3 regions of the Alteromonas sp. G5_S2_22_S1 genome follow, and region 3 is predicted to be linked to each of the others. Evidence: predicted binding sites of a transcription regulator. Region 3 holds the regulator's gene; each other region holds the start of a gene.
What was found. The regulator FNR, encoded in region 3, switches genes on or off when oxygen is low (the NO sensors DNR and NnrR bind a similar motif). The targets are predictions, from matches to a motif close to TTGATCTAGATCAA.

Region 1 (7,132 bases), on a different contig from region 3:
TATAAAACGTCTGTTCTTTTTTAGGTACTTCAAATGTGTCTAAGCGCACCGCAAACACGGCAATTTTCCCGGCGCAGCCACTTGCTTCATAAAGACGTGTGGGGTCAGCATTAAAACGGCCTGGAGTATCGGCGTTTACGTCGCGAACTATGTGCACATAATCACTCGCTGACGCTTTTTTTTCCGTAGCAGGTAGCGTTGTAGGATAATTGCCCGACGACAAATTTCCAATGATTTCTTCAGGCGTTTCGCCTAAATCTATGCCTAGATGATTAACAAGCGTGAGTTCGCCGTTCTGATCTACGTGGGCAAACAACGATAACTCTGTATACGCGGGCCCCCTCTTTACTAGCGCTCCCCCTGAGTTATTGGCAACACCACCAACGATAGATGCCCCTAAACACGAAGAGCCAATTACGGAATGCGGCGCACGCCCCAGTGGTTTTAATACCTTTTCAAGCTTAAATAACGTTGCTCCAGGAAAACTTAAAACCTGCTTTCCTTTGTTTAGCAACACGATGTCATCCATGGCTAAAGTATTAATAACCACTACTGGCCTGTCGTAATCCTCACCGCTTGGCGTAGAGCCTTCTGTTAACCCCGTTTTCGCGGCCTGCATGATGATAATACAATTATACTCAACGCAAACTTTAAGCGCTTCCCAATACTGCATTAGCGTATGCGGAAAAAGGACGGCTAATGCCTCACCTTCACCAGAGCGCCACCCTTTGCGATAGTGTTCTGTTTGGCGCTGCCCCACAGCAATATTACTTTCCCCGAGCACGCGTTTAAATGCGTTAATAATTGGGGCTGATTGCATGCTTAACTCCTAAAACTCATCACAAGATTTTTTCTCCCTGTAAACTAAAGGAAAAGGTTATACCAAAGCAATAAAAAAGGCACTGGAGTGAAGTGCCTTTGTAATGATTAATACGTCTTCTTTTAGTTACTAACTATAAAGAGCCCGCTCTCGTCTGCATCTATTCGAACGGTCGATTCGGGTATCAGCTCACCAGCAAGCAGCTGATGGGCGAGCGGATTTTCCACCTGCACTTGAATAGCGCGCTTAAGCGGTCGAGCGCCAAATACAGGGTCAAAGCCCGCTTCAGCCAGCTTATCCATTGCCGCAGCAGACAGAGTAAGTTTGTAACCTTTGTCTGCCAATCTGGCTCTCAGAGAAGCGAGCTGAATTTTAGCAATAGACTTAATTTGCTCTTTCCCTAGTGGGTGGAATACCACAATGTCATCCACACGGTTAATGAACTCAGGTCTGAAATGTTGCCCTACAACATTCATTACCATCCCCTTCATTTCGTCGTACTGGCTTTCATTGTGCTTGTCTTGAATGATGTCTGAGCCTAAGTTAGAGGTCATGATCACGACCGTATTCTTAAAGTCTACCGTGCGACCTTGCCCATCTGTAAGCCTTCCGTCATCTAGCACCTGTAACAGAATATTGAAAACATCAGGGTGCGCCTTTTCCACTTCATCGAGTAGAATAACCGAATAATGTTTGCGACGTACCGCTTCTGTTAAGTAGCCACCTTCTTCATACCCGACGTAACCTGGAGGTGCACCAACAAGACGCGCAACCGAATGCTTTTCCATGAATTCCGACATATCTATCCGTATCATGGCATCTTCAGTGTCGAACATAAAGCCAGCCAAAGCTTTGCACAGCTCAGTCTTACCAACGCCAGTTGGCCCTAAAAATAGGAACGAACCAATGGGGCGATTCGGGTCAGCGAGTCCAGCACGTGAGCGACGAATTGCATTAGAAACTGATTGAACGGCTTCTTCTTGACCAACCACCCGCTTGTGCAGCACATCTTCCATGCGCAATAACTTCTCGCGCTCTCCTTCTAGCATTCTGGCCACAGGAATACCGGTCCACCGAGAAAGTACATCGGCAATTTCAACGTCGGTTACTTTGTTTTTAAGCAATGTGGTTTCGCGAGTCTCGTTTTCCGCAGCCTGTTCTAGCTTTGCTTCTAATTCCGGTATACGTCCATATTGAAGTTCAGACATGCGGTTAAGATCAGAGGCTCTTCGCGCGATTTCTAAATCAAGTTTTGCCTGCTCTAGCTCACCTTTTATGGTTTGCGTTCCTTGCATCGCATCTTTTTCATCTAGCCATACTTTTTCAAGTTCAGCGTATTTAGTCTCAGCTTGCTCACGCTCTAGTTCAATCATCTCCAGGCGTTTATGGCTGGCATCATCGGTTTCTTTTGCAAGCGCCTGTTCTTCCAATTTTAGCTGTATAATACGGCGCTCTAAACGGTCCATATCTTCTGGCTTAGAGTCGATCTGTAAGCGTATGCTCGATGCCGCTTCATCGATAAGGTCTATTGCCTTATCTGGAAGCTGGCGATCACTAATATAACGATGAGATAAACTTGCCGCCGCTACAATGGCTGGGTCGGTAATATCCACAGAGTGATGGAGTTCATAACGCTCTTTTAGACCTCGCAATATAGCGATAGTATCTTCAACGCTAGGCTCTTCTACCAATACTTTTTGGAAGCGTCGCTCAAGGGCTGCATCTTTTTCGATATATTGGCGATATTCATCCAGCGTGGTGGCGCCTACGCAGTGAAGTTCACCGCGGGCTAATGCTGGCTTAAGCATATTGCCTGCGTCCATAGCGCCATCGCCCTTCCCTGCTCCTACCATGGTGTGCAGTTCATCAACGAATAAAATAACGCGGCCTTCTTCTTTGGCAAGTTCATTTAGCACCGCTTTCAACCTTTCTTCGAACTCGCCGCGATATTTGGCACCAGCGACAAGTGCCCCCATATCTAGGGAAAGCACGCGCTTGTTTTTAAGTCCTTCGGGCACTTCGCCATTGATAATACGCTGTGCGAGGCCTTCAACAATGGCAGTTTTACCTACGCCAGGCTCACCAATAAGCACGGGGTTATTTTTTGTTCTACGCTGCAGTACCTGAACAGTTCGGCGAATTTCATCGTCGCGACCAATGACAGGGTCAAGCTTGCCCTGCTCTGCGCGTTCGGTTAAATCGGTTGTATATTTTTCTAATGCTTGGCGGACGTCTTCGGCATTAGGGTCCGTTACTTTTTGACCACCGCGCATATCGTCTATCGCGCTTTCAATAGCATCTTTGGTAATATTTAAGCTCTTGAGAATTTCACCCAACCGCCCTTTGTCTTCAAGGGCAGCAAGCACAAAGATTTCAGAAGTGATATATTCATCTTTTCGCTGCTGCGCTATTTTGTCGCAAAGGTTTAGTAATATGCCGCTGTCTTTGCTTAACTGAACATCGCCACCAATGCCTTCAATTCGTGGCAAGCGCTCAATTGCTTGACTCAGTGCAGAACGTAACGCGTTAACATTGATATTAGCTTGATCGAGCAATGGTCGCACTGAGCCGCCTTGCTGATTAAGCATTGCCGTCATCAAGTGTACCGGTTCAATATATTGGTGGTCGCGCCCCAATGCGAGTGATTGAGCATCGGATATAGCGAGCTGAAATTTGCTGGTAAATCTATCTAATCTCATAATCTCAACCTAATAGATGAAAAAATTGTTATGTTCTATTTATGTAGGCTGGTGATTTGCTATTCAAGTATGAGAATGAAAAGTTAGTCCAAATGATAACAATTAATGCAATGAATTTGATGTAGCGCAAACATTGACGCAGTTTGAAACTAAACCTGTGAAGAAAATCGCAGCACCAGTGAGTTAGCGTATACCGATAACACTAACCATCCTTCCGGTGGTGCGCTTATGCTGATGGGTAGCTCTGCGATGAGAATAAAAACGATGTTCGTCTGAATAGGTACAACAATGACTTTGCGTCACACTTTTTACACCAGCCTGTTCTAGTTGAACTTGCGCCACCAGCGGTAAATCTAATAAGCATTTACCGGGTTGGTCACTGGGCGCTACAGCGCCGTCAATATGGGAAAACCTGCGGCCTAGCTCGGCGTCCACTTCATAGCAAGGGCCGCTAATAGCAGGGCCAATCCACGCTATAACGTCTGCCGGTGAAGCACGAAAGTGCGCAATTGCATTGCTGATAATATTCGATTCCAGCCCCTTCCAACCGGCGTGTACCGCAGCCACTTCGCGGCCTTGTTTGTCACAAAGCAATATAGGCACACAGTCTGCGGTCATTACTGCACAAAAATGTGACTTAGATGCAGAATAAGCCGCGTCAGCTGTGGTATCTACACTAGGTAAAGCAACGACACGGTTACTGTGAATTTGCTCTAGCCAGGTAATTTTATCGCTATGGGGCAAAAGACGCCTGTTGGCTTTCACCAAAAGCAAGTCATCGCCCACATGACTCCCCACATTTAACCCTGCGAACTCGCCTAGGCTCGCGCCGCCAATTCTCGTGGTCGTGTATGCCTCAATATTAGGCGGGCATGCCCACGCAGGTTCAATCAACTCAAGTGTCGAAACTTTAGAAGCGTTCGCTGTCGTCGATGCCATAGGTCTAAATACTCGCTAAAGCATATCCTGAGGATTGTCTTCAGTATCTTTTTTAACGGCCTTAAGCAAATCTTGCATGTCTTGCGGTAAAGGCGCCTTCCACGTCATCCACTCTTCTGTCTCTGGGTGGAAAAGCGACAACTGCGCTGCGTGAAGTGCTTGGCGCTGGAAGCCGCGAAGTACCCCAATAAAATCTTCAGATGCACCTTTAGGTAAGCGCGGTCTTCCACCATACACCTGATCACCCAATAATGGATGCTTTATATGCGCCATGTGAACGCGAATCTGGTGGGTGCGTCCGGTCTCAAGTTTTAAGCGCAAATGGGTGTAAGCTCTAAACTTTTCTATAACGCGAAAGTGCGTAATTGCAGGTTTGCCCATTTCGCGAACTGCCATGTGCGTGCGTTTTGTAGCATGTCTGCCAATAGGTTCATCTACAATACCACCGGCGACCATAGTGCCTAGAGCAATGGCTTCATATTCACGGCTCATCTCTCGGCGTTGTAGTTGGTCAACAAGGTGCGTTTGCGCAGGTATTGTTTTTGCCACAACCATCAAGCCTGTGGTGTCTTTGTCAAGACGGTGGACAATGCCTGCACGGGGAACTTTGTCAATTTCAGGATAGTGATTTAGCAATGCATTAAGCACTGTACCGCTTGGATTTCCCGCGCCAGGATGCACGACTAAATCAGCAGGTTTATTGATGACAAGAATATGCTCATCTTCATAAACAATGTCCAATGCGATATTTTGTGCTTCGCTGGTTACTTGCACATCCATTTCTGCTTGCACTGTAACCAGTTCGTCCATTTGCATTTTATGACGAGGAACGGTTATTACCTCCCCATTCACAGAGACATTTCCGTCTTGAATCCAAGTTTTTAACTTAGAACGCGAATATTCTGGGAACAAATCAGCTAAAACCTGATCTAACCGTAAACCAAAATGCGCAGCTTCCGTTGAAGCTTCTAATTGTATTGTGTTCGGCGACTGTGTCATAACACCATTGATTACGTCTAAAAAAGGGTATTATAACAAGGATTCACGCTGTACACTGCCTTGTTTACGTTTTTGTATGGTTTTTCTCATCGTTAGTACGTTAGAATGCAATTAAAGTGTTGTTGTTTAACACATGAGCTTAGACAGCGAAGTATTAAAACTGTTTAGCAGGAAAATAGAATTATTATGAAATCATTTCGTCTACTGGCACCCGTGTTACTTGGTGCTATGGTATCTGTCGCAGGATGTAGCTCTTCGGATAAAGAAGAGAAAGCCGTTTTAGCTAACATGGGTGCACAGCAACTGTATGACAGAGCGAAGCAAAGCATGGAAGTCGGGAACTTTAGTGCTGCCGCGCAAACCCTCAGCGCATTAGACTCGCGCTACCCGTTTGGTCCTCTATCGCACCAAGTACAGCTAGACCTTATCTATAGCTACTATAAATCGGGTAAGAACGAAGAAACTCTCGCCACTATCGATAGATTTATTCGCTTGAATCCAAACCATTCAGATGTTGACTACGCTTACTATATGCGTGGCTTAACTAACATGGAATCTGATAGCAATCTTTTCCAAGAGCTAATGAATATCGATCGTACGGACAGAGATCCATCGAAGTCTCGCCAAGCGTTTGAAGATTTTCGCAGATTGATTCAGCAGTACCCAGATAGCAAGTACGCCGCTGACGCTAAACAGCGTATGGTACACATTAAAGATCGTTTGGCTCGATATGAAATAGCAATTGCTCGCTTCTATATGAGACGCCAAGCTTACGTTGCCGCCGCTAATCGCGGACGTTACGTGATTGAACATTTCCCCAATACTACACAGGTTCAACAGGCGCTTGAAATCATGGTTTCAAGTTACGAACAATTGGGGCTTAAAGAGTTGCGTGATAATGCGATGAAGACGTTAAAGCTTAACTACCCTGATAGCGAATTTATTAGTTAAGCAGAGTTGCTAACACCAGAAACTAAAAAACGCACCTAGGTGCGTTTTTTGTTGTTTGGTATTAACTATTCATTTTACCATATCGAGGCTACGTTTATGTAAGCCCGCACGGATAACCTACTCTATCTGAAAAACAGGTGGCTAAAGGGGTTTAACAATCTCGCCAAACCAGACGTAAAATGGAGTGGCTGGTCGACGATACTAAAAACAAGACACCCGTCTTTGTCTTCAGACTTTGGCGTGTGAGTTTTCTCTCCATCCATGAAAATAAAATCCCCAGTATCGTAGCGATTTAAGCCGTCACTGAATTCTCCGTCGATAACTAGCGTGTATTCGGTGCCGCGGTGGGTATGTTCTGGTACGCTTCCGCCCCGCCCCATAAAAATGAAGTTCGCAACGCCTTGGTTACCTAAATCTACGGGCGCTTGCCATAGCTTTCCAACTAGACTCGACCAATTTCCCGTCTTATCGATATAGCGATGTAACGTTCTGGGTAGCGTAAAGACTCTTCCGTCTAGCTCTATCGCATTCGTAGCCTTGCGCTGACTGATGTTCGCTTCTTGATTGCGTGGTGAAGCAACAGCGTTGTTAGCTTTGATTGCTTTTGATTCGATTTGCGGTGCTGTAGGAAGTTGAGTAATCTGAGAGAGCATCTCATCTAATTGAAACGATACCTCTAACTTGTCACCTACACCTGCGCCAGATACGAGATCCTCAGCAAGGC
Region 2 (7,132 bases), on a different contig from region 3:
AGCCTACCCCATTGAATACTTCGCCTATTACTCGTATATCAATAGAAATTTCGGGGCCCGAGCGGAACTTATCGAAGACTTTCTTGGTACCGGCCATGGCGGCTCACTTGAATTCAGCGGCTTAATTTTACAAAAGCATGAAGTAGAGTGGTTTGTAAGGGCCGATGTCGTAGATAGCATAAGCCGCTTACTTGCGGGCGTTAAAGTGGCGTTTTAAGCGCAATTTTCAACAAATAAAAAAGGCCCATCAAACGATGGGCCAAACAGCAAGAACGCGTACACACTTTAACAGTGCATAATAGATTACGGGTGGTCGCTTCAAGGGGTTCAAACGTAGTGGATTACGTATTTTTAATGTCACTGGCTTTATTCGCCATGCGGCTTTTATTACAATCAAAGTGTAGGGCTGATATTTTCAGCGCGTAGATAGTGATTTACCCAAAAAAGGTGTTTTTGTGCCTAGCCGATACGCCCAATTTAAAGAAACGCTTCCCATTTCCCTTCTTTCAGATGAAACTCTGCTCGCTTTTAGGGTGCTCTTAGATGAGCCTTTGGATATTGTTGACTTTGCCCAAGATATTGCAGATCTAGCCCAATATCCCGAACGCTTGAAAGACAGCTATCGAAAAGAGTGGGAAGCCTACGTCATTAAAGCATTGGCTTTCGAGATAAGGCAGCACGACGATCTTTCACCGGCCGAGTTTATCGATTTGATGATGGAGAAAGTCGAAGACGTTCAGCAAAATAACGACACCTACCACAATTTATTGCGTCAGGTTCATCATGCTAAAGGTATTTTGCAGTCAGAAAATACCATCGTATTTCCGACGCCACTGCGCCAACAGCTTACTGCCTTTCTGCTGCCAATCACCACAATACCGACGCCAAAAAAGTGATGTTTATAAAGGCATGCGCGAATATTACGCTGCGAAAATAGGTAAGCATTGCGGCGGCGCTATTTGCGCGCTACTTATTTGCACTTTTATATTTATACTGTGAAGGGCAATAACCTCTGTCTACGCCTTCAGGACGCAAGCTTGCGTGTTTGGTTTTTCTGCCAGATACACGCTCTCGCCAATTCTTAAACGTTTTCTGCTTAAGATTTTTGCGCATGAGCTTGATCACCTCTTTTTCAGGTAGTCCGAACAGGCGCTCGATTGCTTCAAACGGCGTGCGATCTTCCCACGCCATTTCAATAATGCGTGACTCTTGTTCTTCTGATAATGCCATCTCTAACGTCTCAACATACATACTTAACCCCCAATAAATACTATATTAAAGGTCATTTCGTTCAGTTATGGCCCGTGAAAAGCGCCTGCGATAAAGCTAAACATTATCACCAACACTGAAGCCTTCATCATCTTTCTCAAATGCTAGCTTAAGAAGCTCTGCAGCCGCTTTAGCGTCGCTTAGCGCGCGGTGATGTTGCTCCATGTCGATATGAAAATGCTTAGTCAGGTTTGCCAATGAATAAGAAGATAACCCCGGGTGGGTGCGGCGCATCTCCCGCACAGTACACATTTTAGGCCGCCTGAACGACTGCTCTAATCTCGCAAATTCCTGTTTAATAAACCCATAGTCAAAATTTACGTTATGCGCGACAAACACAGCATCTTCGGTAAAGCTGGCGATATGATCGGCTACTTCTGCGAAAAGCGGTGCATCGGCAACCATATCGTCAGAGATACCCGTAAGACGCGTGATACTACTTGGTATTCGTCGCTGTGGGCTGAGTAAGGTTTGAAACCTATCTACCTCTTTTCCCCCAACTAGCTTAACCATGCCTATTTCAGTAATACGGTTATAGCTGTTATTCCCGCCCGTAGTTTCAATGTCTACCACAACATAGGGCTGCGCTGGGTCGCGAACCCAATTTACCGTGGTAACAGCCACGTCGAATCCGGCTTGCTGTAGACGCTGAATAGAAACCAATTGATTCCGGCGCAGTTGATCGCCCGGCGCCTTTATTTCTTCAAAGCGAAGCGAATCATCCAATACCATAATATCGGGAAAACCGTCTCGCAGGCTTTCAAAGTCTTTGCTCATCATGCGAAGTAATGCGTATATCGCACTCAGCGAACCGTGCTCTATAAGCGCCTCAATAGGAGTCAGCAAATGGCTCGACCACATAAATAAGCTGTTTACTTTACCGTAGTGTTGGGTCGCCATTTTATGTATGTGAAAGCGCAGCTTTTCTTTGCTATCAAGCGCATCGAGTAAAGTCTCGATGCTATCTTCAAACTTTGCATAAAAATTATTTTGCTTCAGCGACAGCGGCCTTCTATCAAATTCCGTGACCAGAGTATCTTCTTCATAAAGCTGCTTCCAAAAAGTGAGGCCAAACAAACTGCGCCATAAACGGTTCTCTGTTCGCCACCCTTGAACTCCCTGTCTGGCATAATGCGCCAGCACTCCCCGCTCTACCTGCTGATTTTGACTAACATCTATGGCTAAGGTTCTACTTGCGTTTCTCAGCATGTCGGTAACGGTGCTGGTGCGCTTTTTATGATATTTGCGGGCATAAAAGTCTTCCGCAAAAGCCAGCAAGGTATCTGACTGGGGATTATCTATGATGTGCTCTAAAGCGCGTCGAACTTCACCGTCGTTACCGTCTTTATAGCTTTCTCTTAGCCACTTTTCTTTTGCTTTATCGCTTTGCGCTAATGCCAGTATGTTAAGCCCCTTATCGCGGTTAACCTCAAGTACTTTAAGCCCTAGTGCGTAAAGTAGCTGGTCGCGATAAAAACTGGCTGACACCCCTTCTGTTTCTGGGAATTCGCTATCTGCAAGCGATAACAATGTCTCATGGTTATAGAAGGCAAGCTGGCTTGAATGATTGGCATAAAACCACGCGGCCAGTGCATCGTCTTTACTTTCAAAGCGCGCGGTGTCGGTAACAGAATCAGAGCGTGTTCTCATTACCCCAAGGTCGCGCATAGAAAACTGATTTAAACGGCTTTTTGTGTTACCAAAATAAATAAACAATAAGAAGCGCAGGGCACTATCGAATAAACACACTAAGTAGCTTTCAAGTGAAAAACTTTCTGGCCATCCTCGGGCAGTAATTTGCTCACTAAGTAAGTTGACGAGTTTAGGTTTTCTCTGAGAAGCAAGACCTTGAATGCTGCCGTATTCTGACAAAAGCGCGAGCAGGGCATCTTTTGTCAAAACCCCAGCAATGTCATTAAGCGTAGCGTGAGTTAAATCGCCAAACCAGCCGTCCTTAATTAAACAGTCAATTTGATGTTGAGGGGCAACAATTTCACCATAATTGAACTGCATTCTATCTATCACTGCATATTTGCGATTAGCCGCGCGAACCACAATACACTGCTTGTCCTCATCAAGGGCTTTGAAACGCTGGATAAAGCGCACAGCTTCACTGCTTAATAACGACTGGCTCGCCCCTTCAAAGAACGCGAGAAATTCATGAAAATGTGTCAGGTAATAACGGGGCGGTAAATCTTTTCGCATGGTGCATCTTTGGCTATGAAATCGGCAACAGTGTATATTTATACAGCCCAATTAATCAAATTAAATACGCCTATTTTAGTTATTGATTCCCTGTTTAAACTCGCACTCGCTGTTTCGATACCCATTGAAAAAAAGCCGCAAGCTGCGAATCGTCTAATAGATGCTGTAAACTATTGTAGTGTTTGGCCAGCGCCATTTCATTGTAGAATCGGTGGACACCGCTATGACATTGCCGGCAAATATATATGCCGGATTGAAGCTCTGCTTTAGTGTAATGCTTTTTGAAATAGTTACGCCGATGCATTTTTTTGGGGATGAGATGATGAAACGTTAAACGGGTCTGTCTTTTACAGCACGGGCATACGCCTATCTTATTCACCACAATTCACCTTTAATAAAATCTACTTCCGTCTGCATCTAGCTTGCGTATGCCTAATCTCGCTCTCGCTTAGGCGCGCCTATCGCTTACACTTCTATGCCAGTGAGTAAATCCAGTCTTCTTTGCATTACGTAATAACACCAAATAATGATTACGAAGGCGAACTATTATGAGCTTAACCCGATCTATGGGCTTCTCTTGCCCCTACTGTATGGCACCAAACGATGTGGAAATAGATGAAGTTAACGACGTAGGTCAAGTACAGGTTCTTGATTGTCAGGTATGCTGCCAACCCATAGAGTTAACCGCATACCAAGACGCCGACGATATACACATTGAGGCAGAACGAGAGAATGACTAAGCAGTTTACTCGCAGTGATATAGATGCACTAGCGCAGCGCTATCGGGCCAACCTAATTAACAGCCTATCAGGTTTTAAGTCAGCTACCTTAGTTGGGACGAGTGACGGACAAACCAATAACCTGGCTATTGTCAGCTCTGTTGTTCACGTAGGCGCAAACCCTCCTCTTCTTGGCATGATCATGCGACCTCACACAGTAACGCGCGATACACTTAGCAATATTAAGCAACAAGGTTTCTACACACTCAATCATGTCTCAGCTGATTGGGTAGACAAAGCGCACCAAACCTCTGCACGCTACGCGCCAGAAGACAGTGAATTTGATGCCGTAGGCTTAACGCCTGTGTTTAGCGAAACGTTCAGTGCCCCTTACGTTAAGGAGAGTGAGATAAAAATGGGGCTTAAGGTAGCGCAACACTTTACCTTACTAAATGAAACCGAAATGGTCATTGGTGAGATTCAAGAACTTTTTCTGCCTGAAGAAATTATTGATACCGAAGGTTACGCCGATATCGAACAAGCGAAAACAGCGTGCATCTCCGGGCTAGACAGCTATCACGGTACCTCGCGTATCGCACAGTTTGCCTACGCTAAGCCGGGCGTAGATTTATCGCAAAAATGAACCTTTTAGCGCAACTTCGGTCTTATTTGCATCAATAAGGGTTGCTACTGCCATATCGAACTCTGAAGTTTATTTAATCTAGATCAAAGGAAAATACGACTTTTCGTTCGATCTTTTTTCAAAAAGAGATAGTATTTAGATATGTAATAAAACCTGCCTCTTTGGGCAGGTTTTTGCGTTTAAAGCGCCGAATAAAAAAGAATCATTATCGTTTCTATCCCTTAAGGAGAATGTTATGAAATCTGTAAACCGCCGAGATTTCTTGAAGTTATCAGGCTCTACAGTTATAGGTCTGACGCTAGGTGGTGTAGCGTTGCGCGCACAAGCTCAAGAACAGCTAAGTGCCGACGACCCAACAGCGAAAGCATTAAACTACACACCGTCGTCTACCGTTGAAGGTTCAAAGTGCGCTAACTGCATGTACGTGCAGGGAGCTGATGGTGAACAATACCGTCCTTGTAACATTTTCCCTAATAAGCTGGTAAATGCGGATGGCTGGTGTAGTGCTTGGGTTAAAAAGCCGGGCTAAGATAGCGGCCACGCTGATAGACGATTGAAAGCCCTCGATATTATCGAGGGCTTTTTTATTGCTTGAAGGATGTATTCACTCCCTTGCGGCAAATGCTTAACGAGGGTCGCTAAGGCCTGCTTCTATACCTTTTAAACGCGGGTTATCAAAGCGCGTGGGTAATAAACCGGGCTTGATAAAAAAGCCGTGTTTTGCTTCAAAAATGCTGCCTATTTCTAGCACTTTCTTATCTTGCCATTTGCCGCCTATGAAACTAATGCCTACCGGAAGATCTTTTACTTGCCCAGCAGGCACAGTTAAATGCGGATAACCGGCAATAGCGGCCAAATACCCAATACCGATGAAGCCCACTGGTGAGTGGTCGCCATATACGCCATCAATTAAAAATGAAGGGCTATTCGAAGGTGCAACCAATACGTCAACATTGTGCTTTGACAATAAGGCGTCTATACCGTTTTCCCCAGCGGTATCTCGGATAAGACGCAGTGCACGTTTGTATTCGTCACTGTCGATAGCAGAAGAGGCTAAGGACTTCTCAAAGATATCTTGGTCAAATAGCGCTAACTCTCTGGGTGTAGCCTGGTTGAACTCGATGAGCTCAGACAGATTTTTAGCGGGAAGCGATGCAGGAGAGTTCGACAGGTACTCGTTAATGCTGTGATGGAACTCGCTTAGCAACACATTGTATGAATCTGCCCAAAAGGAATCCGGCTGAGAAAAATCACTGATATCTACGAGGGTTGCACCAGATGCTTCCAACTGCTTTAACGCTTTTTCATAAACAGCCAATACGTGAGGGTTATCACCTTGTCGGTAGCGCACCACACCAATACGCTTACCTTTTAAGTCTGTGGCAAGCAGCGACGAAGAGGGGACTTCAAGAAGGTGGTCGTCAGCGTTTTTAGTTGCGCTATCGTTTTTATCGGCGCCAGCCATAACTGAGGCCATTAACCACGCGTCTTGTACACTCGATGTCATTGGCCCAGCGGTGTCCTGGCTAAATGAGATAGGTACAATATGGGTTCTAGAAAGTAAACCTACGGTTGGTTTGAAACCTACCACTCCGTTAATAGAAGCTGGACAGATAATAGAGCCATTGGTTTCCGTACCCACGGCGAGGGACGCCAAGCGCAGCGACATAGCCGCTCCCGAGCCCGACGAGGAACCACAGGCACTTCTCGATAGCATGTGCGGGTTACGAGTAAGCCCGCCTACCGCGCTCCAACCACTTATTGATGATTCAGAGCGAAAATTTGCCCACTCCGATAAATTAGTTTTACCCAGAACAATGGCACCGGCTGCTTTCAGTTTTGCCACAATGGGTGCATTTCGCCCAGTGTTATTGTTAAGTAGCGCCATCGAGCCCGTCGTTGTAGGCAGTTCATCGCTTTCGATATTATCTTTCAGCAAAACAGGTATACCTGCTAACGGGCCCAGCGTCTTGCCGTTCGCCAGTTGCTTATCAATAGCATTCGCTTCTTCTAGCGCATTGGGGTTCACTGACAACACACTATTTACCTTGCCATCTAGCTGTTCAATACGCGCTAAATAACCTTTTACCAAGGCCGCAGACGTAATCTCGCCACTGGCAATAGCCTGTGCTTGCTGATGTGCGGGTTTACCCAAATAGTATTGCGTTTCGTTCGCTTGGTTTGAGTTAGAGGGGGTTGAGTGAGAAACACACGCCGTACAAATTACGGCAGCGACCAGTAAATACCACTGCTTCAACATAAATCTTTCCTTAACGCATAATCCCAGTGCCTGTTT
Region 3 (7,132 bases):
TTTTAGAGCATCGCAGCCGTCAACGTGCTGCGCAAATATCCGCCAATATGATGCAATACGTGCCTGTGTCTGCCACTAAGCTAGAAGCTAACGACAGCGTAACAGAATGTTTAGCAAAGCAGTTAAAAATAGATGACATTGTACTGGTTAAGCCAGGGGAAACCATTCCCATAGACGGTTTGGTAACACAAGGGAGCGCTGCCGTTGACGAGTCGATGCTTACCGGCGAATTCAATCCGGTGCGAAAGTCAGCCAATAGCACCGTTTATGGCGGTACTGTTTGTCAGGACGGCACATTAACGGTAAAAGTTACTCAGACACTTAAAAATGCGTTGGTAAATCAAATTGTCCGCCTTCAGGCAAGCGCTATGGCGAGTAAGCCTAAAGCGGCACAATTAGCCGATAACTTTTCCCGTTATTTCGTGAGCGCCGTACTGGTTATCTCAGCGTTAACTTACGGGTTTTGGTACGTAAACGGCAGTGACGATGCCTTTTGGATCACTATATCTGTGCTGGTAGCAACCTGTCCTTGCGCGTTAGGTTTAGCCACGCCTTCAGCGCTAACCTGCGCTATGGCGAAATTAAACCGCCAAGGCATTTTGCTAAAACGCGCCGACGCCCTCGAGCAGATCACTAATATCGACACCATAGCATTGGATAAAACCGGCACCCTGACTCAAGGCAAGTTTACGATTTCCAATGCGTGGTTTGCTGACGGAATTGATAGCGAAAGCGCTATGGCGATAGCCTGCGCGCTTGAAGCTCGTTCCGAACACCCAATCGCGAAGGCCTTTAACGGTAAGGTATCACACAAGGTGGATAATTTTACCGTAACGCCTGGGGGTGGCATTAGCGGTGTAATCAATGATACACATTTTTCAATGGGCTCTGCCGCATTTAGCCTGGCTAACTTACCATCATCAGATACTTACCCATCAGCCAATGTATTTTTAACAGTAAAAGGGCAAATCATTGCTGCTTTTGAAGTACGTGACACCCTTCGTGACGATACCCATGAAACTCTAGATATCTTGTCGCAAAGCCATACCCTTGCGGTATTAAGTGGTGACACCCAACAAAACGTTGATACGCTAACCGCGCCTTTGCCCATAAAAACGGCGAAAGGCGGCTTAACACCTGAACAAAAATACGAAGCGGTTCAGCAAATGCAGCAAGGGGGAGCCAAAGTAATGATGATGGGCGACGGCATTAACGATGCACCTGTACTTGCCAGTGCAGATGTTGCCATTGCAGTGGGTAACGCAACGGACGTTGCCAAAACGGCTGCTGACGTTATATTGCTGGGCGATCAACTGTTATCTGTACCAGCGCTAATTAAAACCTCACATCAAGTGAAACAGAAAATAAGACAAAACATCGGCTGGGCTGTGGGATACAACCTTTTAATATTGCCTTTCGCCGTGTCTGGTTTACTTTCTCCATGGATGGCGGTTGTGGGTATGTCATTAAGCAGTATCATTGTAGTTACAAACTCAACGCGACTTTTGAGCAAATAGCATGAGTATTATTTACGTATTAATTCCTATCGCCATCATTATTGTGGCAGTCGCTATTGTCATTTTCTTTTGGGCGGTAAAAACCAATCAGTTCGAGGATTTAGACCGCCAAGGCTATAGCATTCTTTTTGACGATGACTTATCGCCAGAAGAGAAAAAACTGGCCGAACAGCGCAAACAAATACAAGAAGATAAGGCAGCAAAAAGCCAAGAAGATAATGGACGGGATTAATTACTTTTCTGCCTTTCTTATAGGTTTAGCAGGAGGCGTACATTGTGTAGGCATGTGCGGCGGTATTGTTGCAGCGCTTAGAGTGGTATCGCCAAAGGGGGCATCGGTATTGCCCTACACCCTCGCCTACAACATGGGACGCATTACTAGCTATACACTAGCAGGGGCCATTACCGGTGCGCTTGGAAAAATAGCTGCTGACTTCGTACCGCTTGCTAATTATGCCCTCTCTCTTCTAAGCGGCATCATGTTGCTTTTACTCGCTTGTTACTTAGGGAAATGGTGGACGGGTTTATCGGTCTTAGAAAACGCGGGCAAAGGCCTGTTTGCAAAGCTTCAGCCTTTATCAAAACGATTTCTTCCTTTCAAAACGCCGTTAAGCGCGGTTCCCTACGGCTTTGTATGGGGCTGGCTACCATGTGGATTGGTCTATTCAACGCTAACCTGGTCTCTGGCAGCGGGTAATGCATTGCAAGGCGCTGGCATTATGTTTTTCTTCGGTTTGGGAACGTTACCCACATTGTTAGCCGCAAGTGCCGGTAGCCAGTATCTTGTTCAAAGCTTTCAGCACAGCTATGTGAGACAAGTCATAGCTGTGATAATGGCCATATATGCCACTTATCTAATTTATGGCGCATTCATGTGAAAATGCGTGTACTATAATCATGTGTACATTAAGAGAGTCAGTCTTATGAGCAAAGGAAGCGAATTTTCAATACATTGTCAGAACTGTAGTTTCAGTCACCTCTGTTTACCTGTTGCATTGAATAAGACAGAAATAGAGTCTCTCGACGATATCATAGAGCGCAAAAAGCCCCTTCATAAAGGTGATACCCTTGTTCAAACCGGCGATAAGTTTGAGTCGTTATATGCAGTAAGAACCGGGTCATTTAAATCGTTTGTGACTAACTCTGAAGGTGAAGAGCAAATAACGGGGTTTCACTTTCCCGGTGACATCATTGGCTTTGATGCCCTTCGAGAAAACAAGCACCAAAGTTACACAATGGCTCTAGAAACCGCCATGGTGTGCGAGTTGCCCTACGAAACGCTTGACGAAATGTCGATGCAGTTTCCTAAATTACGCCATCAAATTATGAGCTTTATGAGTGCAGAGATTAAACATGATCACGATTTGATAATGCTTCTCAACAAACGCACGGCTGAAGAACGCCTTTTGTATTTTATCTCTCATTTATCTCAGCGTTTTGAAGAACGCGGTTTTTCACACAGAGAATTTCACCTTACGATGACGCGTAACGAGATAGGTAACTATCTTGGCTTAACGATAGAGACCATCAGTCGCTTATTAAGTCGTTTCCAAAAAGAAGATATTATTAAAGTTGATGGTAAACTTATTACGATTGTGGACTTTGAACGCCTTAATACCAAGCTAGAAGTGCTTAACGGCCCGAGTATAGTGTGTAACGGCTAACGTGGTCTAACTCGGTTAAATAGTGTTATCTTCCTAAAAGCGCGCATTCAGCGCGCTTTATAATCCTACTTCCAAAACCTTTTTTACCCATTAGTGCCAATGCCGCAGTCACTATACATTGTTGCTTGCCTTGCAATATAAAATACTTGATCTAAAACAACTTACGTTTTCCACATTGTCGTTTATAGTTAGTAAGAGTTACTGTTGAACGTTACCGTTCACACAGCCACGACCAAACTTCGTATTAGGGGGAGTTATGATTGAGTGTAAACGAATCCTTGCGGTAGTCGATGCCGAGCGAGATAACCAGCCCGCGTTAAGTCGCGCTTATGAATTAGCATCAAAGACCGGGGCCTCTGTAACTGCGATTATGGTGGTTTACGACTTGTCTTATGATATGACCACTATGTTAAGTCCAGATGAGCGAGAAGCCATGCGAGATGCTGTTACCAATGAGCATGCTAAATGGCTCTCTGGGCAGCTTAAAGAACAAGGCTTCGGTGAAACTGACATCGTGGTTGAATGGAACAATCGTGCCTACGAATCGATTATCTATTACACACTTAAGAATCAAATTGACCTTGTTGTAAAAGCCACTAAAAAGCATGACGACCTGGCTTCCGTTATTTTTACACCTACCGATTGGCATTTAATGCGTAAGTGTCCGCGCCCCGTTTTATTAGTTAAAGAGCATGATTGGCCAGAAGGCGGCGAGATCATTGCCGCTGTAAACGTCGGCAGTGAAGACGAAGAACATGCTGCGCTTAACGACAAGATTACCGTTATCGCCAATGATTATGCGGCCTTGCTAAAAGGTAAGGTTAATTTAGTCAATAGCTTCCCTTCTACGCCACTTAATATTGCTATCGAGGTGCCCGAATTTGACCCTGATACCTATCATGACGCGGTAAAAAATCATCATAAGAAAGAAATGAAAAGCCATGCGTTAAAGTACGGCATTGCAGATGAAAAATGTGTTGTCAGAGAAGGGCTACCTGAAAAAGTCATTCCACAAGTGGCAAAGACATTAGACGCCGAACTCGTCATTATAGGCACTGTAGGCCGTGTTGGTCTTTCTGCCGCGCTTATTGGGAACACGGCGGAGCATGTTATTGATGAGCTAAATTGTGACGTATTGGCTATCAAGCCAGACGGATTCGAGTCGCCGTTAAGTGTGTGATGCCATTAACCTTACGAGCAACCTTTTATGCGTAAATTTAAGAATACAGGCATGGTCTAGAAAAGGCCCTTTATTGTATAATGCTTGCTTTATCACGAACCAAGCTAGTTAATTATGAGTTTAGGCACAAGCAGTGCTGATGCGTCGGTACTAAACGCAGCGCAAAGTAAGCAAAAGTACAACTTCAACAAACTTCAGAAGCGCCTTCGCCGCAATGTGGGTAAAGCCATAGGCGATTTCGGTATGATTGAAAACAATGACAAAGTCATGGTGTGTTTATCTGGCGGTAAAGATAGTTACACCATGCTGGACATTTTGTTGTTTTTAAAGAAGATTGCGCCTATTCACTTCGACATAGTTGCGGTAAACCTTGACCAGAAGCAACCAGGGTTCCCTGAGCATGTATTGCCTGAATATCTAGAGCGTATTGGTGTTGATTACAAAATTGTAGAAGAAGACACCTACTCTATTGTTAAAGATAAAATTCCTGAAGGTAAAACCACCTGTTCACTTTGTTCAAGACTGCGCCGCGGTATTTTATATCGCACCGCAAAAGAACTCGGCGCAACAAAAATAGCCCTTGGTCACCACCGTGACGATATGTTGGAAACCTTTTTCCTAAATATGTTTCACGGCGGAAAGCTGAAGTCCATGCCGCCAAAACTAGTCAGCGATAATGGCGAGCATATCGTTATTCGTCCGCTCGCCTACTGTACAGAAAAAGACATCGTAAAATATTCACAAGCCGTAGAGTTTCCTATTATTCCTTGCAACCTATGCGGTTCCCAAGAGAATTTACAGAGACAAAATATTAAAGCCATGCTTCAAGACTGGAACAAACGCTTTCCGGGCCGAATAGAGTCAATGTTTAGCGCTCTTCAAAATGTAGCGCCATCTCACTTAGTAGATAACAACTTGTACGATTTTAAAGGTATTACCACCCAAGATGGCCCCGTTGAAGATGGCGACATTGGATTTGATCAACCTTCTTTTACCACAAACAGCAACGCTGCTTTAGCAACCGAAGAAAGCGCGATTGAAGTGGTAAACATTGTGGAACCTAAATAGATGAAAATAGGACTTGCGTTAGGCGCTGGTGCAGCACGAGGCTGGACCCATATAGGTATCATTCAAGCCTTAGAAAAGCTGGGCGTTAAAATAGACGTTGTTGCCGGCTGCTCCATTGGCGCTTATGTTGGTGCTGCCTATGCAAGTGGCAAGCTGGAAGGCTTAAAAGAGTGGGCGTGTTCATTAAGCGACTGGCAAGTGCTTGCTCTTATGGGAGTTGGGCTTAGGCGTGGTGGCATAGCTAGCGGACAAAAGGTTTTTGACAAGCTTGCTAGCGAGTTTTGTGAATCTAGCTATGAAGATATGCTTAAACCTTTTGCGACCGTGGCTACTGACTTATACACAGGTCGTGAAGTGGTGTTTAACTCAGGTCCTATTGGCGATACCATTCAAGCATCTTGCGCTATTCCTGCCCTCTTTGCGCCCGTAGCTCATGGAGACCGTTGGTTAGTCGACGGTGCGGTCGTAAATCCTGTTCCTGTCAATTTGTGCCGTCAATTAGGCGCAGATTTTGTCATCGCGGTTAACCTAAATGCCGACTTTAGGCCTCTTCGCCTTGAAAAGTTAAGACAGGATCACGAAGAAAATCAGCGTAAGACCGAAGACTTTTTTACCAAAAGCCAAAACGTATTGCGTCAATGGTTTTCCCCCGACAGTAAACAAGATGATAAAAGTATCGAGGATAAAGAAGAGCCTAACGCCGATGCAGCCAAAAACGTTAAAACCGAAGAAGGTATTGCCGCAGATGTTATCGATAAAGTAGAAGAAGAGTTTACCGAAGTTCCTGTCAAGGTAAACAAGCGCAACCCACCGGGCATAATGAGCGTGATGAGCAGTTCATTAGAGATCCTGCAGGCGCGCGTTACACGCTCTCGTCTGGCTGGCGATCCGCCGGATATCTTAATTGAACCTCAGTTGACAGACGTGGGTATTATGGAGTTTCACAGAGCTGAAGAGCTGTGCGCGAAGGGAGAAGAGACCATCGCGCGTTTAGCCGAACAGATTAGATATCAGTTACTTACGTAATAACTAGCTTGACGCCATAGCCGTAACACGAAGGGGCGCATGAGGCAAAGTCAATCCTTTTGCGCCATCAATCCACTCTTGTTCAAGGTGCAATACGCCATTATTTATCTGTACACCTTGCGGGGTAATAAAATCTAAATTCTTATCGTCAAATTGAATCATTAAGCCTTTTACAGAAGGCATCATGAAAGACAAAAAACTCCCCATTTCATTAAAGAAAGCTTCGTATTGCCCGTACAAAAACGTAAGGTCATCTTTTGTATAATATTGCTTTAGGTATTCCGGTTTTGTTTCAAGTTGAACCGACATATCGCACACATTGGCACGTTCGCCTAAATCAATGCGCACCAGTGCGTTGGCTAGCTTCAGGGCTTTTTCGGTGGGAACGGTAAAGCGCCCTTCTTCACTTACAGTAAGTGCCATCGTTTTCTTATCAGTCACTATAGCTGCGCCATTAACTTCACAGAGGCGCCCTTCGCCTACGCGTACAAAACCAAACGCAAATTGAAGCGCTTGTGTATCTTCGTTATCCAGTTTTTTAACATGGCTATAGAAACGACTGTACTCAACGTCAATCGTTTCTGCAGCTACCGGTGAGATGCCAAAACCGACAAGTAGGGATGAAGCTAAAAATAAGGCAGCGCGTTTCATTCGGATAAAAACTCCTCGTTAAATCG

Region 1: clpB (ATP-dependent chaperone ClpB) is a predicted target of FNR. The motif match lies at 3,636-3,649, and genes of this name have one in related genera.
Region 2: ACTRWF_RS09355 (high-potential iron-sulfur protein) is a predicted target of FNR. The motif match lies at 4,910-4,923, and genes of this name have one in related genera.

Annotation. Positions count from the first base shown of each region.
Region 1 covers NZ_JBQKUJ010000020.1:7,118-14,249, forward strand. Annotated here, with positions in the region: gene dld (D-lactate dehydrogenase) at 1-820, opposite strand, end outside; gene clpB (ATP-dependent chaperone ClpB) at 943-3,519, opposite strand; gene pgeF (peptidoglycan editing factor PgeF) at 3,703-4,458, opposite strand; gene rluD (23S rRNA pseudouridine(1911/1915/1917) synthase RluD) at 4,474-5,457, opposite strand; gene ACTRWF_RS17085 (outer membrane protein assembly factor BamD) at 5,644-6,408, shown strand; gene ACTRWF_RS17090 (ChrR family anti-sigma-E factor) at 6,531-7,132, opposite strand, start outside.
Region 2 covers NZ_JBQKUJ010000007.1:10,843-17,974, forward strand. Annotated here, with positions in the region: gene ACTRWF_RS09320 (hypothetical protein) at 1-217, shown strand, start outside; gene ACTRWF_RS09325 (hypothetical protein) at 456-896, shown strand; gene ACTRWF_RS09330 (TIGR03643 family protein) at 967-1,230, opposite strand; gene ACTRWF_RS09335 (exonuclease domain-containing protein) at 1,327-3,474, opposite strand; gene ACTRWF_RS09340 (hypothetical protein) at 3,490-3,744, shown strand; gene ACTRWF_RS09345 (zinc ribbon domain-containing protein) at 4,023-4,214, shown strand; gene ACTRWF_RS09350 (flavin reductase family protein) at 4,207-4,836, shown strand; gene ACTRWF_RS09355 (high-potential iron-sulfur protein) at 5,072-5,365, shown strand; gene ACTRWF_RS09360 (amidase) at 5,462-7,096, opposite strand.
Region 3 covers NZ_JBQKUJ010000005.1:15,525-22,656, reverse strand. Annotated here, with positions in the region: gene ACTRWF_RS07270 (heavy metal translocating P-type ATPase metal-binding domain-containing protein) at 1-1,517, shown strand, start outside; gene ccoS (cbb3-type cytochrome oxidase assembly protein CcoS) at 1,519-1,749, shown strand; gene ACTRWF_RS07260 (urease accessory protein UreH domain-containing protein) at 1,736-2,395, shown strand; gene fnr (fumarate/nitrate reduction transcriptional regulator Fnr) at 2,441-3,181, shown strand; gene uspE (universal stress protein UspE) at 3,438-4,361, shown strand; gene ttcA (tRNA 2-thiocytidine(32) synthetase TtcA) at 4,476-5,429, shown strand; gene ACTRWF_RS07240 (patatin-like phospholipase family protein) at 5,430-6,455, shown strand; gene ACTRWF_RS07235 (DUF2987 domain-containing protein) at 6,459-7,106, opposite strand; gene ACTRWF_RS07230 (glucosaminidase domain-containing protein) at 7,103-7,132, opposite strand, start outside.